One region of the Streptomyces sp. HSW2009 genome, then DNA from elsewhere that is predicted to be linked to it. Evidence: riboswitches for the same ligand, from Rfam matches in the RefSeq annotation. Region 1 holds a riboswitch; the other holds the start of a gene.

Region 1 (4,781 bases):
CGTGCTCTCGGCGCTGCTCGCCGTGCTGGTGGTCATCGTGATCGTGGACGCGCTGCGCACCTGCGTCCGGGCCGTCCGCAACCCGGAGACCAGCAGGCTGCACGAGGCGCCGTACGTGAAGTCGCAGTTCGTCGCCCCCGCCGGGCTCATCCCGACCCGCGAGGAGAAGGCCGAACTGGCCGCGGCTGCCGCGAGCACGGGCACGGGCGGCGAGCCGGAGGCGGCGGGCGCGGGGCGGTCCGACTGACGGACGGGCGCGCCGCCGGCTGAAGGGGCACCCGTCCGCGCCCGATGCGCCGGTGGGTACGGGGCGCCGCCCGCGCCCGGGGCGCCGGTGGGTACGGGGCGCCGCCCGCGCCCGGGGCGCCGGTGGGTCACGGGGCACAGCCGGGTCCGAGGCACCCGTGCCTTATGGGGCACAGCCGGGTCCGAGGTGCCGATGGGGCTGGGGTGCCGATGAGTACGGGCCCCGGGCCCGGGGCGGCCCCCGGCGCGTGACCTACGGCACGGACGGCGGCACCCTGGAGGTGGGGCCGGCGTCCGCGCCGGGCCCGTACGCCAGGACAGCGCACGAGGACGGCGAACCAGGACACCGAAGACGGGGCCGGGCCGCTCCCGCACTACGCGGGCCCGGCCCGGTCCGGGAGCCCGGGCGCCCCGGAGCCCCGGGAATCCAGGAGTCCGGGGCTCCGGGCAGGAGTCCGGTATTTCGGGAAGGAGAAGCCCACATGATCACCCGCACCGCACGCCGGGCCGCGCACTGGGGGCGCCGGATGCGCTGGTACGTACGCGAGTTCACCGGCGAGAGCACGTACGACCGGTACGTGGCGCACGCCCGCCAGCAGCATCCCGGGCGGGTCCCGGACAGCCGCGCCGAGTTCGAACGGCGCCGGATGGACGAGCGCGACGCCGACCCCCGGGGCGACTTCCGCTGCTGCTGAGGGCCGGGGCGGCAGGCGGCACCCGTGCAGCGCCGACGGGCCCGCGCCGCCCCGGGCCCCGCCGCCCGGGGCCCCACCCCACCCGCGCGACCCGTACGGGCCGTACTGGCCGTACTGGCCGTACTGGCCGTACTGGCTGTCCGGCCAGCCCTGCCCGTACGGCCATCGCGCCGTACCGCCCGCGGAACTACGGAGCCACGGGCCCGCCCCACACCCAGCGACGGGGCCAGCGTCCCGCGGAGCCCCTACGGAGCCAACGGAGCCGGGGCGTCCCGACGCGAGTCACGGGGCCGCGGCTCCAGCGCGCTCACCCCCTCCGGTGCCGTGCGAACAGGTCGGTCGCCGCATTGGTGTCACCCGGCACCAGGTGGTCGTCGGCGGAGCCGAACACCACCGTGCGCGCGTGGGCGTCGGTGAGGTACGCGTCCGGTGGGGTGGTCGACTGGGTGCCGTCCGTGCGCAGGGAGAGCCGTTCGACCTCGCCGGTGCGCAGGTCACGGGCGAAGAGGTCGTCGACCCCGTTGGTGTCGCCGGGCACCAGGTTGCTGGCCCCCGAGACGAAGACGAGGGTCTTGCCGTCGCCGCTGAACTGGCCGAACAGGGAGTCGCCGGCCGCCGCGCCGCCCCCAGGCGCGCGGCTGACCCGCTCCGTCGTACCGCGCTTCAGATCGCGCAGGAACAGGTCGAAGGCCCCGTTGGTGTCGCCCGGCACCACCACGGCCGACTTGCTGGCGAACAGCGCGAAGCGGCCGTCGGCGCTGAGCGCGTGGGTGGTGGCGCCGATCTCGGCGCCGTCCTGCATCACGCTGGCGGCCACGGTCCGGCCGGTGCCCAGGTCGTGCACGTACATCGGCTCGAAGCGCGGCTTGCGCGGTGCGCTCAGCCCGGCGCCGGGCCCCGAGCCACGCTCGCCCCAGAGGTCCTGGGGGTGGCTCCGCGGCGGACCCGGGCGGCCGGCGCGCCCCGCAGCCTCCACCACCCCGGCGTCCCCCACACCCGTCACGGCCCCGGCGTCCCCAGGCCTCTCCGCTCCCGGCCCCTCCGCCGCCGGACCGTCCATCGCCAGGCCGTCCGCCACCGGACCGTCCGCACCGGCATCCGCTCCGGCGTTCCGCCCCCCGCTCGCCCCCGCGCCCGGCCCCGGGTCGCCCACCGGGGAGCGGGAGATGAAGCCCACTTGCCGGCCGTCGGCGCTGAGTACCGGCCGGGCCGCCGCCCGGGGTGCCTGGGCGCCGTCGCTGGTGACGTTGGCGCGCCGGATGGTGCCGTCAGTGCGGTCGAGCGCGAAGATGTCGGCGACCCCGTTGGTGTCGCCCGGCACCAAGTCGGCGCGGACCGACTGGAACGCCACCACCCGCCCGTTCGCACTGATCACCGGCATCTGTAGGCCCTTGTCCGGTTGCGGGTTGGGCGGCAGCAGCCGCTCCGTGCGGTGGGTGCGCCGGTCGTGCAGGAACAGGTCCTCCTGCCACGGCTGGTCGGGCGGCAGGTCCCTGCGCCAGGCCGCGAAGGCGAGCAGCATCCCGTCGGCACTGGCCGACACGTCGGAGACCTCCCACTCGGGGCCCGTCAACGCCAGCCGCTCGACCCGCCCGGTCGCCAGGTCGCGGACGAAGGTGTCAGAACGCCCGTCGGTGTCGCCGGGCACCACCTGGTCGGCGTCGGTCGTGAAGGTCAGCCAGCGGCCGTCCGTGCTCAGCGCGTACCCGTAGGACTCGCGCGCCAGTTGGCCGCCGTCGTGCGCCAGGCTCACCCGCTCCGTGCCGGGCGCGCCGGGCGCCCCGTGCCACGCCCTCGCCCCGTGCTGCCCGCCGGCCGATGCCGCCGCGGTCGATGCCACCGCGGTCGATGCCCCTGCGGTCGATGCCGCCGCGGCCGGTCCGGCCAACAGCCCCGCGGCTAACCAGGCACAGGCCGTCCCCGCCAGCGCCGTACGCGTTCTCGCTCGGGTGTTGCGCATCCCGATTCCCACCCCTTCGCCTGCCGATGTCCGCCGTCGTCCGTGAACGGCGTGCGACGCACCCAACTCCGCTCCGGGGCGGGGGTCAACACACCAGGACTGTGGCAAGCCACCAATGCGCGACCCGCCGGCCGAACCGTTCCGGCCCGTGATGACGGGCCCGACGGGCCGCCAACGAACACCACGCATTAGCACATCCGTACGGGATTCCTTCCCATCCGACACAAGATGTGGGGGCGCATGCCCGGGCCAACACAAGATGTATGCTCATCCTCGCTGTCGCCGCAGGGGAATCCGGTGGAAATCCGGAACTGTCCCGCAACGGTGTACGTGTGCCGTTTTGCGCGCCGTGAGTCCGAGGACCTGCCGACAGTACGCCCATGGCCCGGGGTGCCGCCCCGGCCGCCGGGCGTCGTATTCGTCCGGGCCCCGCGGGTTGGGCCGGTGGACGCTGCGTGGCATGCCGAGACCGCGGTCGCGGCCTGCCCCGCGCGTGCCGCCCCGCCCCGCGTGGCCCCTTGCCGAGCGAGGGAGAGCCACCCCGTGACCATCGCGCCTGCGGACCCCGTTTCACGCGAGTCCGTGCCCGTGTCAGCGGCCGAAGGAGCCGGGACCGCACTGCTGCGGGTCCTGACCGACCTCACCGCCGACCTGCCCGCCACCGACCCGGGGAAGGTCGCCGCCGCCGCGCTGCGCGGTCGCCATCCCGGCTCGGACGAGGCGGAGTTGCGCTCCCTGGCGACCGAGGCGGCGGCCGGTCTGATCGCCGAGGAGCCGCAGTACTCGCGACTCGCCGCGCGGCTGCTCACCCGGGCCGTCGCGGAGGAGGCCGCCGGGCAGGGCGCGGTCTCCTTCTCCGCCTCGGTCGCCGTCGGTCACCGGGAAGGGCTCATCGCCGACGAGACGGCGGAATTCGTACGGGTGCACGCCGCACGGCTCGACGCCCTCCTGGCGGAGACCAACGCCCGCGTCGACGGCGCGTCCGGCGTGGGCCGGGCCGACGACCGGTTCGGCTACTTCGGACTGCGCACCCTGCACAGCCGCTACCTGCTGCGCCACCCGATCACCCGGCAGGTCATCGAGACGCCGCAGCACTTCCTGCTCCGGGTGGCCTGTGGCCTCGCGGACGGCGCCTCCGAGCAGGCGGTGGCGGACGTCAGCGAGTTGTACCGGCTCACCAGCTCGCTCGCCTACCTGCCCAGCTCCCCCACGCTCTTCAACTCCGGCACCCGGCACCCGCAGATGTCCTCCTGCTACCTGCTGGACTCGCCGCTGGACGAGCTGGACTCGATCTACGACCGCTACCACCAGGTGGCCCGGCTCTCCAAGCACGCCGGCGGCATCGGCCTCTCGTACTCCCGCATCCGCTCCCGCGGTTCGCTGATCCGCGGCACCAACGGGCACTCCAACGGCATCGTGCCGTTCCTGCGCACGCTCGACGCCTCCGTCGCCGCGGTCAACCAGGGCGGTCGCCGCAAGGGCGCGGCCTGCGTCTACCTGGAGACCTGGCACGCGGACATCGAGGAGTTCCTCGAACTGCGGGACAACACCGGCGAGGAGGCGCGCCGGACCCACAACCTGAACCTGGCGCACTGGATTCCGGACGAGTTCATGCGCCGGGTGGAGACGGACGCCGACTGGTCGCTGTTCTCGCCGGCGGACGCGCCCGACCTGGTGGACCTGTGGGGCGAGGAGTTCGACGCCGCGTACCGGGCGGCGGAGGCCGCGGGCAAGGCCGTCAAGACCGTGCCGGCGCGGGTGCTGTACGCGCGGATGATGCGCACCCTGGCGCAGACCGGCAACGGCTGGATGACCTTCAAGGACGCCGCCAACCGGACCGCCAACCAGACGGCGGAGCCCGGCGCGGTCGTCCACTCGTC
Region 2 (4,781 bases), on a different contig from region 1:
CACTGGCCAATGGGTCCACCGCACATGCCGTGACCAGGCACGGGGCCCTGCCGCCCGAGTCGAACGGCCGCTCCTTCCGCACCGGCCACCACCTGAATCCCGGTGTCGAGCCGTCCCCTGGGCGCCCGGCCCGCGGCGCGGTGGTGCCCGGCGGCCACGGTCACCGGATCGCCGATGACCGGCTGGGCGGACAGGAGGTCGCAGCATGATCCGCAGCCAACGCGAACTGCTCATCCACGCACCGGTGGAGCGGGTGTGGCGACTGCACACCGACGTCGCCGCCTGGCCGGTGTGGAACTCCGGGATCGACCGGGTCGCCCCGACCGGCACGCTGACCGTCGGCTCCAGCTTCCGCTGGCGCAGCCACGGGCTCGCCGTCAGCTCGACGGTCATCGCGCTCACCCCGGGCCGGCACATCACCTGGGAGGGCCCGGCCGCCGGCATCCACGAGGTGCACCGCTGGACGTTCACTGCCATCGGCGACAACACGTTGGCCCGTACCGAGGAGACCTGGTCGGGCCCGCGCGTGGACGCCGACCCGCAGGGGCTACGGGCCGAGCTGACCCAGTCGCTGACGGTCTGGCTCACGGACCTCAAGCGCACGACCGAGTGCAAGTAGGCGCCGGGGCGCCGATGGCGCGGGGGCGCCACGGGCCGGGGCACCGGCGGATCGGGGCGCCGGCGGGTCGGGGCGGGGGGTGAGGCGGAGCGAGGCGCCCCGCCGCATCCCGCCGCGCCCCGGCGGCACCCCGGACCGTCAGCCCGTCACCTCGTCAGCCCCCGGACCGCGTCAGCCCGCCACCCCGTCGGCGCCCCGGGCCGTCAGTCCGTCGGCAACCCCGTGCGCCAACCGGCCGCCCGCGGCAGCAGCTCCAGTGCGTCGATCGCGGCCGGGGACAGCAGCTCCGGGGTCAGGTCCGCGATCCGGTGCCAGTCGACCGCGCTGGTCGCGCCGTCCGTCTCGGTGACCCGTAGCGTGCCCGGGGCGAGGTCCACCGCGTAGAAGAGGCCGGTCAGGTGCCAGTGCGTGCCGTTGCGGTGAGCGGTGTAGCTCTTGGCGTCCACTAGCCGGACGGCGCGTGGCGTACGGCCGCTCTCCTCGTGGAGTTCGCGGGCCAGCGCCTGGGCCGGCTGCTCGCCGGGGTCGATGCCGCCGCCCGGCAGGTGCCACAGCCCGGGCGCGAAGACCGGCGAGGCGGCGGAGAGCCGGGTCAGCAGCAGCCGGTCGGCCTCCACGACGATCGCGTACGCGGAGACGCGGGTCCTGATGTCCACGGGGTGTTCCACGGGGTACCTCCATCCGCGCCGGTCACGACGGTCGTACCGGCCCCACCATGATCGCGCCGGGGCGATAGCCGGCCGGGAGCCCTGCGGACGACGGGTGGTGAGCGGTGGGCAGCGGGTGGGCAGCAGGCAGTCGGGCGGCGGGCCGTGGTCGACAGCTGGGGACGGCGGGCGGTCGACAGTCGGGCGGCAAGCAAGCGGCGGGCAGTCGGGCGGTGGGCAGCGGACGGCAGTCGGTGGGCCGGGCCGAACCGCACCACGCCGCATCGCACCACGCCGGACCAAACCGCACCACGCCGTACCGCACCGCGGCGCCACGCCACTTCACGCCGGACCACACCGCGCCAGGCCACGCCGGATCAGCACCACACCGCTCCGCACCACGCAGGCCCCGCCCCGTACGGCACGCACAGCCCCACCCGGCCCCCGGCCCACTCACCACGCTGTCCCGATCGCCACACCACTCACACGTGCCACTCCCCTCCCTCGCCAACCAAGCAGTGTCACCCACAAGATTCACTCCAGCTACCGTCTGCATCAGGACAACACCGCTACATCAGGACAACGGGCGAACTCGCTCTGTCCCCTGCGGAGCGGCGCCCCTACGCTGATAGGCGCAGTTGGTTCACGCCATCCACCAGTGGCGTGACGCAAGAGGGAACCCGGTGTGAATCCGGGACTGTCCCGCAACGGTGAGTGGGAGCTCACGCCATCGACGTCCGACCCGCAGTGGCGGGCCGGGAGCGGTGGCCGGTAGCTGTCCGTCGGAAGTCCGGCAGGCCCCATGAGTCCGAAGACCTGCCGCTGCTCACGTGCGTGGTGCACGTGGTGCGTGCACGGTGGCCTCGTGGACTGGGTCGGCGGTACAGGTGGCTGCGCGGGGCCTCACCCCCGCGCTTCGCCCTCGCCCCTCCCCCGTCATCGCTCGGGGCACGGGATGACGAGGGAGGACGCATGGCTGGCCACGGAGTTCCGCAACCGGGCCGATCGGCGCATCGTCCCCGTACCCCCACCGGCGCACCCACCGCGCTTCCGGACACGACGCCCGCCCCCATCACGGCCCCGGCCGCGGCACCCGCGCTCCCCGGCGCACCGCCCGCGCCCTCGGCTCCGTCCGGCGCACCCGCGCCACCCCCGCGCACAGCGCCCGCGCCCCCGCCCGGCGCCCCCATCATGGCCCCGGTTCCGGCCATCGCCGCCGGCGTCTGCCACGGCACCCTCGGCGAGCTCTACCAGGGCCCGCTGCGCGCCGGTCCGACGCCCGACATCGCCCTGGTCTCCTTCCCGGTGGACCGGCACTCCTGGGTGTACTTCACACCGGGCGCAGGACCGCCGGGTCCGCTGCCGCTGGGGGCGAAGGCGGCGACGGCGGTGCGGCTGTTCCTCGACCGGTTCGACCTCCAACTGCCGCCCGGGCACTGGAGCACCCACTCCGACCTGCGCATCGGCGTCGGCATGGCGAGTTCGACCGCCGATGTCGTGGCCACCTTGCGCTGTCTGTTCCGGCTCTTCACGCTGCCGTACGACCAGCAGGTGGTGCTCGGCATCCTGGCCGCGATCGAGCGGGCCGACAGCGTCTTCCTGGACGAGTTCGCGCTGCACCTGAGCGCCCGGCACCGGGTGGTGCGCACCCTCGGCACCGCCATCGGCTTCCACACCGCGTTCGTCACCGAGCCGGGCACCGTGGACACCGGCGCGGTCACCGCGCTGCTGCTGCGCCACTACCGGCGGCGCGGCGAGGAGTACGAGCGGTGTCTGACCGACCTGTTGAAGGGATTCGACACCGGCGACCCGGCCGTCGTCGCCCGGGCCGCCACCACCAGTGCGGTGCTCTCCCAGGAGGCGCTGCCCAAGCAGACGTTCGCCAGCGTGCTCGGGCACCGCGAGCGGTTCGGGGCCGACGGCGTCTTCGTCGCCCACACCGGCTCGCTGGTCGGCTACCTCTTCGCCGACCGCCCGGCCAGCGACGTCAAGTCCGAACTCTCCGCCTTCTTCCGTTCGCTCGGCCACCAGTGCTCATTCGCCCAAGGAGGCTACGGGTGATCCACCCCCACATCGCCGATGCCCTGAAGGTCCCCGATCTGATCCGCCTCACCGACGGCATGGTGCTGCTCCGCTTCGAGTCGATGAAGATCTACTCGGCGCTCGGCGCCGTCCGTGACCTGTTGGACCGGGGCGTGGTGCGCCCGGGCCAGACGCTCATCGACAGTTCGAGCGGCATCTACGCGCACGCCCTCGCGCTCGCCTGCCACCGCTACGGCATGCACTGCCACATCGTCGCCTCCACCACCGTCGACGCCACCACGCTCGCCCAGTTGGAGGTGCTGGGCGCCACCGTGGAGCAGGTGAAGCCGTCCGAGAACCTCAAGCTCGACCAGCAACTGCGGGTGCGCCGGGTGCGCGAGATCCTCGCCGACCACCCGGACGTGCACTGGATGCGCCAGTACCACGACGACATCCACTACCTGGGCTACCGGGAGATCGCGGACGCGGTCGCCGCCGAGTTGGCCGACACGCTGGCCGGCCGGCCGCTGACCGTGGTCGGCGGCGTCGGCTCGGGCGCCTCCACCGGCGGGCTGGTGACCCATCTGCGGCGCACCGACCCCAGCGTGCGGCTGGTGGGGGTGCAGCCGTTCGGCAGCGTCACCTTCGGCAGTCAGGACCACCACGACCCGGAGGCCATCATCGCCGGGATCGGCTCCTCCATCGTCTTCGACAACGTGCGCCACCACCTCTACGACGCCCTGCACTGGATGGACTTCGTGCACGCCCTGTCCGGGGCCGTTGCGCTGCTGCGCGAGCACGCCGTCTTCGCCGGTCTGTCCACCGGCGCCGGCTACCTGGCCGCCACCGACGCCGCGCGCCGCGACCCGGACCGGCTGCACCTGGTGATCGGCGCCGACACCGGACACCGCTACGTGGAGCGGGTCTTCGCCCGGCACGCCGAGGCCCTCGACCTCGCCACCCTCGCCCCCGTCGACGTCAGCAGCCCCGAGGAGATGACCATGCCCTGGTCCACGATGGCGTGGAACCGCGCCGCGTGCCCCGCGCACTGGAAGGAGCAGGCGGCATGAGCGTGGTCTGCCTGGAATCGCTCACCTTCGGCCTCGGCCACCTGGTGCGCGCCGCCGACGGGCTCGGCGAGCGGCTGCGGCTGCTGACCCGCGACCCGGGTTACTACGCGCACGAGTTGGCGCGGCTGCCGGCCGGCGCCCTGGACGTGGTGGAGGTGGAGACCTTCGACACCGAGCAGGTCGCCGCCGCGCTGGCCGGCACGCCCGAACTGCGCGGGCTGATCAGCTCGACCGACACCTGGACGCTGGTCGGCGCCGAACTCGCGGCCCGCTTCGGTCTGCCCGGCCTCGCCACCGACGTGCTGCGGCTGACCCGCGACAAGGTCGCCGTGCGCAACCGGCTGCACGCGGCCGGGCTGACCCGCGGCCGGGCCGTGGAGGCGGCGGACGCCGCGCACGACCCGGCGTTGCGGGCGCCGCTGC

The links. Region 1 has a riboswitch for cobalamin ahead of AAHZ94_RS17605 (ribonucleoside-diphosphate reductase subunit alpha). Riboswitches for the same ligand answer to the same signal wherever they lie in the genome.
Region 2: linked by a shared signal. The riboswitch ahead of AAHZ94_RS10130 (GHMP family kinase ATP-binding protein) and the one ahead of AAHZ94_RS17605 (ribonucleoside-diphosphate reductase subunit alpha) in region 1 are both predicted to bind cobalamin.

Annotation. Positions count from the first base shown of each region.
Region 1 is NZ_JBEHZD010000220.1:2,490-7,270, reverse strand. It holds gene AAHZ94_RS17620 (carbon starvation CstA family protein) at 1-247, shown strand, start outside; gene AAHZ94_RS17615 (CstA-like transporter-associated (seleno)protein) at 729-941, shown strand; gene AAHZ94_RS17610 (TolB family protein) at 1,249-2,901, opposite strand; cobalamin riboswitch at 3,165-3,286, shown strand; gene AAHZ94_RS17605 (ribonucleoside-diphosphate reductase subunit alpha) at 3,445-4,781, shown strand, end outside.
Region 2 is NZ_JBEHZD010000090.1:11,410-16,190, forward strand. It holds gene AAHZ94_RS10115 (hypothetical protein) at 1-209, shown strand, start outside; gene AAHZ94_RS10120 (SRPBCC family protein) at 206-619, shown strand; gene AAHZ94_RS10125 (NUDIX hydrolase) at 823-1,287, opposite strand; cobalamin riboswitch at 1,888-2,104, shown strand; gene AAHZ94_RS10130 (GHMP family kinase ATP-binding protein) at 2,458-3,327, shown strand; gene AAHZ94_RS10135 (cysteine synthase family protein) at 3,324-4,358, shown strand; gene AAHZ94_RS10140 (ATP-grasp domain-containing protein) at 4,355-4,781, shown strand, end outside.